DNA from 3 places in the Streptomyces sp. BBFR2 genome. Region 1 is predicted to be linked to each of the others. Evidence: riboswitches for the same ligand, from Rfam matches in the RefSeq annotation. Region 1 holds a riboswitch; each other region holds the start of a gene.
What was found. A riboswitch is a leader RNA that binds a small molecule or an ion and turns the genes downstream of it on or off. The one in region 1 is predicted to bind cyclic di-AMP.
Positions count from the first base shown of each region.

Region 2: it holds a riboswitch for cyclic di-AMP, as region 1 does, so the genes downstream of both, ACGH2B_RS05100 (M23 family metallopeptidase) here and ACGH2B_RS09480 (NlpC/P60 family protein) in region 1, are expected to answer to the same signal.
Region 3: it holds a riboswitch for cyclic di-AMP, as region 1 does, so the genes downstream of both, ACGH2B_RS14900 (M23 family metallopeptidase) here and ACGH2B_RS09480 (NlpC/P60 family protein) in region 1, are expected to answer to the same signal.

Region 1 covers NZ_CP172415.1:2,509,166-2,512,364, reverse strand. The annotation lists gene ACGH2B_RS09490 (GNAT family N-acetyltransferase) at 1-181, opposite strand, end outside; gene ACGH2B_RS09485 (hypothetical protein) at 294-647, shown strand; gene ACGH2B_RS09480 (NlpC/P60 family protein) at 777-1,919, opposite strand; cyclic di-AMP (ydaO/yuaA leader) riboswitch at 1,927-2,110, opposite strand; gene pcrA (DNA helicase PcrA) at 2,371-3,199, shown strand, end outside.
Region 2 covers NZ_CP172415.1:1,466,174-1,469,372, forward strand. The annotation lists gene ACGH2B_RS05095 (GntR family transcriptional regulator) at 86-781, opposite strand; gene ACGH2B_RS05100 (M23 family metallopeptidase) at 1,008-1,784, opposite strand; cyclic di-AMP (ydaO/yuaA leader) riboswitch at 1,797-1,954, opposite strand; gene ACGH2B_RS05105 (M16 family metallopeptidase) at 2,206-3,199, opposite strand, start outside.
Region 3 covers NZ_CP172415.1:3,736,979-3,740,177, forward strand. The annotation lists gene ACGH2B_RS14890 (PP2C family protein-serine/threonine phosphatase) at 1-94, shown strand, start outside; gene ACGH2B_RS14895 (DUF2332 family protein) at 265-1,368, opposite strand; cyclic di-AMP (ydaO/yuaA leader) riboswitch at 1,754-1,905, shown strand; gene ACGH2B_RS14900 (M23 family metallopeptidase) at 1,918-3,126, shown strand.

The sequences.
Region 1 (3,199 bases):
CCCACCCGTGTGCCCAGACGGCGGCGATCCGCGCCAGAGCGGCGGGGTCACCCGCCACCGGCGGACCGGCCGGGGCACCCGGCCCGGCCGGGCCGCCCGTATGTCCGCCTCGCTCCGGGGCGCCAGGGCCCCGCTCCGGGGTGTCGGGGACGGGGCGGCGGGCGGCATCGGCACGGTCCATGCGCCGCACCCTAGAGCCGCCCCCACGGCGCGGACAGGCCGTGAACAGGCCAGGAACAGCCGCGACGAGGCCCCCGGGAGGAGGTATGGGGGAGACCGTTACGATCCGCACTATGGACGTAGTAATCAATATCTTCGTCGGTCTGCACATCATCGGTATCGCCTCCCTGCTGGGAGGCTTTCTGACGCAGATGAAGGCGATGAGCGCGGGCACCGCCCGGTTCGTGCCGGCGATGCTGCACGGTGCGCTGACGATGCTGGTCACCGGCATCGTGCTGGTCGGCCTGAACCAGGCCCAGGGCAGCCCGGTCGACAACATCAAGATCGGCATCAAGCTGGCCGTCCTGGTCGTCATCCTGGGGCTGGTCTACGTCAAGCGGGACGAGGAGAGCGTCGCCAAGCCGCTGTTCGGCACGGTCGGCCTGCTCACCATGGTCAACATCTTCATCGCGGTGCTCTGGGTCTGACCCCGGGAGGGGCGCGCGGCGATTCCCCCGCGCCCCCGGCCCACCCCGCGCACGCCACCGGCCCGGCCCCTCACCGAAGGGGCCGGGCCGGTGGCGTTCTCCGGGGCGGTCACGCGGCCCGGCGGGGCGTCACGCCGGGCGGACGCTCCCGTAGATCGGCATGTAGTAGATCGACTCGATGCGTACGCTCGCGCCCGGCTTCGGGGCGTGGATCATCTTGCCGTCGCCGATGTACATCCCGACATGGCTGATGTCGTTGTAGAAGAACACCAGGTCACCGGGGGCGAGGTCCTTGGTGGCGACGCGCTGGCCGAACTTCACCTGGTCCCAGGTCGTCCGCGGCAGGTCCACCCCGGCGGCCTTCCACGCGGCCTGCGTCAGCCCGGAGCAGTCGTAGGAGTTGGGGCCGGTGGCGCCCCAGACGTACGGCTTGCCCATCTGCGCGCGGGCGAACGCGAGCGCCTTCGCGGCCTTCGTACGGTACGAGCCGTCGGCCGGTCCGCCGCCCTGGCCGGGGTCGGTCGTCCCGGGGGAGCCGGTGTCCGTGCCGCCGCCACCGGGCCGCTCGCGCTGCTTGCGGGCCTCCTCCTCGGCCTTGCGGCGGGCGGCCTCCTCCTTCTTGCGCTCCAGCTCCGCCAGGCGCGCCTTCTCCTGGGCGGTCAGGTCGGAGAGCAACTGCCGGGCCTCGGCCAGCTTGCCCTGGACCGTCCGCTTCGAGCCGGCCAGCTCGCTCTGCGACTCCTGGAGGCGCTCCAGACTGCGGGTCGCCGCGGCCCGCTGGCGGGCCGCGGCCGCCTGCTGCTCCTGGTAGGCGTCGACGGCCTGCTGCTGCCGTCCGGTCAGCCGCTCCATGAGGTGGCTGCGGTCGGCGAACTGCTGCGGGTCCTTGGCGAACATCAGTTGCGCCGTGGTGCTCATCCCGCCGCTGCGGTACTGCGCGGCGGCGAAGGTGCCCAGCTCACGGCGGGCCTCGTTGAGCTTCCCTGTGCGGCGGGCGGCGGCGTCCTGGAGGTCGCTGACCTCCGCCCGCCGCGCGTCGACGCGTTCCTTGACGGCGTTGTACTTCTGGGTCGCGACCTCCGCCTGGTGGTAGAGGGCGTCGACCTTCTTCTTGACCTCTTCGACGGTCGGCTTCGGGGCCCGGGGGGCCGCCTCGGCGGACTGCGACAGCAGGGTGACGGTGGCGAACGCCGCGGTCGTCAGTCCGGCGGCCGTCCGGCGGCTGCCGGGCGAGGTGAGGGCGCGGGTGCGCGGCTTGCGGTGCGACGGCAAGGCCGGCGACTCCTTCCGTGGACCGCCTACCGGGTTAGCTGTCGGGTTCGGGCGGTGTCGCAACGGAAGGCTTGCCCTACGGCCGGTACGTCCGCGCGCGGCGGCCGTGCAGGTCGATTCACCCCGGTGGTGCTGGTGGGTCCCCGGCTCCGGGTGCCGTGGGGCAGGGCCGGACTCGGCGGAGGCGGCCCGTGCGGACGCTGTCGTCCGCGGGATGCGGGCTGCCCGAGCGTGAACCTAGCCAACTCGTGTGGCTCCTGTGAAGGCAGGTGTTCGAATTGCCCGAAACCTTTCCGTGACCTGTGTGCATGAAGTGACGATCGCGTGGGCAGGGCGAGGTTTCTGCGGTGAATGCCGGATTCGTGGGAGCTGGGGGCGGAACCCTCCTCCTTCCGGCCTTTCCCCGGCTCCGGGCCCGACTGTCAGTGGGGCGGCCTAGACTCGGTGGGCGATGAGCAGCCTCTTTGACGACAGCTTCCTGGCGGACCTCGCCCCCAAGGACGAGGAGCCCCCGCCGCCCCCCGAGGACGAGCACGGCCCGGCCCCGGAGGAGGTCCCGCACGACCTCTTCAGCGGAAAGTTCGACGCGCCCGTGCCCCGGGACGCGCACTACCGCGACGGCGCCGCCCGCCCCGCCGTCGACCCGGCCGCGCTCCTGGAAGGGCTCAACGACGCCCAGAAGGCCGCCGTGGTGCACTCCGGCGGCCCGCTGCTGATCGTCGCCGGGGCCGGTTCCGGCAAGACACGTGTGCTCACCCACCGCATCGCCCATCTGCTCGCCGCCCGCGGCGTCCACCCCGGCCAGATCCTCGCGATCACCTTCACCAACAAGGCCGCCGGTGAGATGAAGGAGCGCGTCGAGGAGCTGGTCGGCCCCCGGGCGAACGCCATGTGGGTCTCCACCTTCCACAGCGCCTGCGTCCGCATCCTGCGCCGCGAGTCCAAGCACCTCGGCTTCACCTCGTCGTTCTCGATCTACGACGCCGCCGACTCCAAGCGCCTGATGGCCCTGGTCTGCCGCGATCTCGATCTCGACCCCAAGCGGTTCCCGCCCAAGTCCTTCAGCGCCAAGGTCTCCAACCTCAAGAACGAGCTCATCGACGAGGAGACCTTCGCCGGGCAGGCGGCCGACGGCTTCGAGAAGACCCTGGCCCAGGCGTACGCGCTCTACCAGGCGCGGCTGCGCGAGGCCAACGCCCTGGACTTCGACGACATCATCATGACGACCGTCAACCTCCTCCAGGCGTTCCCGGACGTCGCGGCCCACTACCGCCGCCGCT
Region 2 (3,199 bases), 1.0 Mb from region 1:
CGCTTTCCCCGCACGGCCGTTTCCGTAATTCCCCGCACGGTACCGAAAAGATCCCGCCACCGGCCCACCGCCCCGAATACCGGGCCTAGGCGGAACGCACCCGCCCGCTGCCGACGGAACGCGGCGGACGGCGTACCGCGGTCGCCGGGCGGCGGCGCGGACGGTACGCCGGGAGCGACCGCGCGATGTGCGACGCCATCAGGGCGCGCGCCGCCTCCGCGTCGCCCCGGGCCACCGCGTCCAGCACCGCGCCGTGGTCGTCCCACGTCTCCGCGTCCCGTGCCGGACGCTCGACGACGTACATCCAGTCGATCTTCCGGCGCACCTGGATCAGCAGCGCCGTCAGCCCCGGATTGCCCGCCGCCCGCGCCAGCGTCTCGTGGAACCAGCCGTCCAACCGGGGCAGATCGCCCGGGCAGCCGCGGTGAACCCGCTCCCTGCCGAGCCGCACCACGCCCCGTAACACCTTCAGATGCGCGTCGGTGCGGCGGGCGGCGGCGCGGGCGGCGCCCATCGGCTCCAGGAGCGCCCGCAGGTCCAGCAGGTCGGCCGCTTCCTGCGCGGTGGGCGCCGCGACACACGCCCCCGCATGGCGCCGCGCGGTGACGAACCCCTCGGACTGCAGGGTGCGCAGCGCCTCACGGACCGGCACCCGGGAGACGCCGTAACGGGCGGCCAGAAGCTCCTCGACGAGCCGGCTGCCCGGAAGCAGCGCGCCGGAGACGATGTCGTCGCGGATCGCCGTGGAGATGCGCTGCACGGAAATCTGGCCTCGCGTCATCGTGGGCGCCTCCACCGTCCTTCCCGGAAAACGCCGCCCCGCGGCGCCTTTTCGGCGACTCTATTCGACGGTGAAGGCTGCTTTACCGCCTTCACTTATTCATGGTGATCTTTTGGTGAGCACCTTTCCCGGCCCCGGGAAATCCGGCCACCCGCCACCGGACGCGACGGAGCCCCGGACGCCCTGTGGGGCGAGCCGGGGCTCCGGGGACCGCGTGGGGCGGACGTCAGACGTTGACGCCGTGCGCGCGCAGGTAGGCGATCGGGTCGATGTCCGAGCCGTAGTCCGGGCCGGTACGGGCCTCGAAGTGCAGGTGGGCACCGGTGACGTTGCCGGTCGCGCCGGACAGACCGATCTGCTGACCGGGCATCACCCGCTGGCCGACCGAGACGCCGAGCTGCGACATGTGGCCGTACTGGGTGTAGGTGCCGTCGTTCATCTTGATGACGATGTTGTTGCCGTACGCCCCGCCCCAGCCCGCCTCGACGACGGTGCCCGCGCCGACGGCGTGCACGCTCGTGCCGGTGGCGGCGTGGAAGTCGATGCCGGTGTGCGAACCGGAGGACCACAGTCCGCTGGACGCCTGGTAGGCGGTGGAGACGTACGAGCCGGAGATCGGCGCGACGAAGGCGTTGAGGCGCTTGCGCTCCTCCTCGCGGGCCGCGCGGACCTTCGCCTCGTGCCGCTTGTCGGCCGCCGCCTTGGCGGCCTTGGCCTGCTTCTCCGCCTCGGCCTCGGCCTTCGCCTTGGCCTCGGCCGTCTCGGCGACGGCCTGCTGCGCGTCGGCCTGGGCCTCGACCCGCTCGGCGAGTTCGTCACCGATGACGACGGCGCGGTGCAGACCGGTGTCGTGCGCGGCACCGGACGTGGCGGCCATCGCGGGCGAGGCGACGGAGGCGACGACGCCGGTGGCGGCGAGACCCGCGACGGAGGCGATGTTGCGGGTCGTCCGGGCACTGCGGCTCGGACGGCGGTGTTTCCCGGTGGCACGGGTGAACGCCATGTGCTGGCTGATCCTTTCCTTCCTTCTCGCCTACCGGGTTAGCTGACGGGTTCGGAGCAGGAAGGTCTCCTACGGGCTCCTCCGGAAGAGGCGCCCGATTCACCCCAGGGGACATGTGGGTCCCCGGCTCCCCTGGCTCGCGCCGTACGGGGACTCGGCGATGACTGCCCGGTGCCGCGGTTGCGGCGTGCTACTGACGGACAGCGCGCATGACGCTAATCGTGGCAACTTTCAATCGGCAAACAGAAACGCCATATTGTGCGTTACACCACACCGTGACAGCGGAACCAAAACCGGACATACGAACGATCCCGGGGGTGGATGACCACCCCCGGGATCCCGTTCCGTCCCACTCTGCCGAGCCTCCGTACCGGAAGCCGGCGCCGCGGTGACCCGGTCGGGCCACCGCTCCACCGGGCCGTCAGCCGCTGACGACCTTCACCTCGCCGATGCCCAGTGCCCGCACCGGCTCGGCGATCTGCGCCGCGTCACCGACCAGCACCGTCACCAGCCGGTCGGCCGGGAAGGCGCTGACCACGGCGGCGGTCGCCTCGACCGTGCCGGTCTCGGCCAGCCGCGCGTAGAGCTGCGCCTGGTAGTCGTCCGGCAGGTGCTGCTCCACCTGGTCGGCGAGGGTCCCCGCGACCGCCGCCGCCGTCTCGTACTTCAGCGGCGCGACACCGACGAGGTTCTGCACCGCGACGTCCCGCTCGGCGTCCGTCAGGCCCTCCGCCGCGAGGGTGCGCAGCACCTTCCACAGGTCGTCCAGGGCCGGCCCGGTGGACTCCGTGTCGACCGAGCCGCTGATCGCCAGCAGCGAGGCACCGACCGGGCCGCCGGGCGCGTCCGGCGCCGACGACCGCAGCACCTGCCCGAAGGAGCGCACCCCGTAGGTGTAGCCCTTCTCCTCCCGCAGCACCCGGTCCAGACGCGACGTCAGCGTGCCGCCCAGGCAGTACGTGCCGAGGACCTGCGCGGGCCACTGGCGGTCGTGGCGGTCGGCGCCGATCCGGCCGATGAGCAACTGCGTCTGCACCGCGCCGGGGCGGTCGACGATCACCACACGGCCGGTGTCGTCCGCGGTGATCGGCGTGACGGTGACCGGCTCGGCGGCGGCACCCTGCCACACGCCCAGCGTGTCGGCGAGCGCCGCGTCCACGTCGATGCCGGTGAAGTCACCGACGATCACCGCGGTGGCCGCCGCGGGCCGCACGTGCGCGGCGTAGAACGCCCGGACAGCCGCCGCGTCGATGCGTCCGACGGTCTCCTCGGTGCCCTGCCGGGGGCGCGACATCCGGGACGACGCGGGGAACAGCTCCTTGGACAGCGCCATCGCGGCGCGGCGCCCCGGGTTGGCCAGCTCGTGCGGGATCTCGTCGAGGCGGTTGCGCACCAGGCGCTCCACCTCGCTCTCG
Region 3 (3,199 bases), 1.2 Mb from region 1:
GGACACGCTGGTCACCGAGGTCGCCGCGCACACCGGCGGGGCGGGCGCCGACGACATGGCGCTGCTGGCGGTGCAGCGGCCGCTGGAGGAGTAGGGCGCGCGGGCGTGGAGCGTCGCGTGGGCGCGGCGGGGCGCGGGCGGAGCGGCGCCCGGCGCGCGGGGGGCTGGTGCGCGCCGGACGCGCGGGGGAGCCCTGGGACCGCACCCGCGCGCGGGGCGTACGGCCGGGCCCCGCGCGCCGGTGCCGCCTCCGGGTGCGGACCCCTACGCCACCCAGTGCAGGCTCTGGCCGTACGCCCCGGTCAGGGCCACCGGGCGGTCGTCCAGCGCGAGGGTCAGCAGCCGTTCCCGGTCGTCCGGGGCGAGGCGGACGGCGGACGGGGCGGGCCGCCACGGGGTGACGGAGTGGTGCTCCTGGGAGATCCAGTGGCCGCCGCCCGGCCGCCCGGCGAGCAGCGCGCGCACCCGGTCGGCGAACCGCTCCCGGTGCGCGGGCGGCAGCGCGGGCAGCACATCGGTGTGCAGGACGACGAGGGTGGCGTCCGCCGGGACCCGCGCCGCCAGTGCGGGCAGCTCCCCGACCAGGTCGCCGCGGACGATCTCGGGCCGCGGCGCCGCCCGTACCGCGTCCACCGCCGCCGTCAGCAGCCGCGCGCGCTCCGGGGTGCCCGGCCACACCAGGGACCGCAGCCAGCGCAGCGCCTCGGGGTCGCCCACCGGGTCGAGCGGGGCGGGATCGATGCCGCCGCGCCACACGATCTCCGGCAGCCGCGCGGGCGGCGCCGCGTCCGCCTCGGCCACCCGGTTCTCCCGTCCGACGCGGCACCGGAAGGTGACCGGGCTGTCCGGGGCGCCGAGGGTGTGCGTCTCCGGGGGCGCGGCCGGCCCGGGCGTCCCCGGGGCGGCGGGCTCGTACGCGTACCGGTAGCGGTCCGGATGGAGGCAGAGGCCGGCCGAGGTGCCCAGCTCCAGGAGGGCCAACGGGCCGCGGAGGCGGGCCAGGAGGGGCAGCAGGGCGGCGCAGCGGGCCGGTTCGCCGGTCCGGGGGGAGCGGCTCATGACGACGGCGCGGACCTCGTCCCAGTGCCGGATCGTCCACTCGCGCCAGCGGCCGTACGCCGGCTCGCCGCGCGGGCCCTGCTCGGCGTGCGGACCGTCGAGGTGGCGGACGGCCGCCAGCAGAAGGCCGGGGTGCTGCCTGTCGCCCGCCGGGAGGGACGCGGCGAGGAGTTCGCACAGCTCCTGGTCCTGCCCGATCCGCGCCGTCAGCTCCTCGTGGGCCGCACACCGGCCCCGCGCCTGCCACCAGGAGAAGTCCCGGTAGCGCGCTGCCAGGGCCGGTGCGTTGTTGACGAAGTCGACGACCATGATCAGACGCTACTTCGCTCACGGAGCGTGAGGGATACGCACCCCTCCGCATAACAAGTGATGCACAATCACGCGGAGGCCGTTTCGTGAGGGGCGGTCAACTCGCCCGTTTTTCACGGATGTTGCCCCGGAAAGTCTTGGCCAGGGAACGCGGTCGGGCGGAGCGGATTCACGGGAACGCTTGGAAAACGGCCGCGATCTCTATTACTGTCCGATAACGGAGCGCGGTCGTCCCAGCCGTCGCAGAGGCGGCACCGTGCCCCCACGCCGAATCCCGTACGCGCTCTTCAGGTACCCGGACATCCGGGCACACCGGTGGTCACTTCGCATACGGCGCTTCCGTGCACGCCGGTGCGCCGATATTTCGTGAACTGCCGTGATGTGTCCTGATGTTGTGCCGGGCGGCCCGAGCGGCGCGGAGGGAACCGGGGAACCACCACCATGGGGTGAATCGGACGCCTCGGCCAGAGGCCGCCCGTAGGAGACCTTCCTGCTCCGAACCCGTCAGCTAACCCGGTAGGCGCGAAGGAAGGAAAGGAGTGCGCCCCCGTGGCGTCCAACAGGCTTGCCCCCGAGGCCCCGTCCGCCCACCTCTCCCACGGCTTCGCCCCCGGGCCGACCGCCGCCCCGGCCGACACGGCGGTCTTCGCCCCGGGCACGTTCACCCAGGAGGGCCTCGCCGCCCAGGGCCCCGGCCCGTACGGCGCGGACGCCGGCGGGCCCGCGCCGCTGGAGACCGCGGGCGCGGCGGACGACGCCCCCGGTGAGTGGAACCCGACCGAGGAGTCCGTGCGGGCCGTCCGCGGCCGTCACCGTGTCGCCAAGCAGCGCGGCGGGCTGGCCCGCGGCGGCACGGTCCTCGGCGTCGGCGTGATCGCGGCGGTCGGCGCCGGCGGGATGGCGACCGCCGAGGAGAAGCCGCCGGTCCCGATCTCCGTACCGGACCTAGGCACCCTCGCCGCCGACGTCACCGGAGCGCTGCCGGACGCCGAATCGCTCCCCGGCATCGGGCCGTTGCTCGGCTCCTCCGACGACGCGGACACCACCACCGCGGCGCCGCTGTCGTCCGCCGGCCTCACCACCGAGGACGGCCGGGGGACGGGCGCCGGGGAGGCGCTGCGCAGCCGCATCCTCCAGCAGGCCGACAACCAGCAGACCGCCGCCGAGCGCGACGCCCGGGACGCCGCCGAACACACCGCCTTCGCCCAGGCGGAGAAGACCGCGGCGGGCGACCACCAGGACGCGGTGGCCGACGCGAAGGCGGAGCGGGCCGAGGCCGCGCGCAAGGAGGCGGCCGCCAAGGCGAAGCGCGAGGCCGAGGCCCGTGCCAAGGCGGAGGCGGCCCGCCTGGCCGAGCTGGCCAAGAGCTATCTGCTGCCGGTCACGTCGTACACCCTCACCGCGAGCTTCGGTCAGGCGGGCGACCGCTGGGCCGCCGACCACACCGGCCAGGACTTCGCCGCCCCCACGGGTACGCCGGTCAAGGCCGTGCACTCCGGCACCATCACGCAGGCGGGCTGGGCCGGTTCGTACGGCTACCGCATCGTCCTCACCCTCGACGACGGTACGGAGCTGTGGTTCTGCCACCTGTCGTCGATGGTGAAGACCGGCGGGAAGGTCTCCACCGGCGAGGTCATCGGCCGTGTCGGCGCCACCGGGAACGTCACCGGCCCCCACCTTCACCTGGAGGTCCGCCCCGGTGGCGGCGGCCCCATCGACCCGGTGCCGTGGCTGCGCGGGCGCGGGCTGCACGTCTGACCCCTGGGGGAGCCGGCTGATTCCGGGGGCGCCGTCGTCGGCGGGAGGTGCGGCGCCCGGGTGTCCGGCGCCG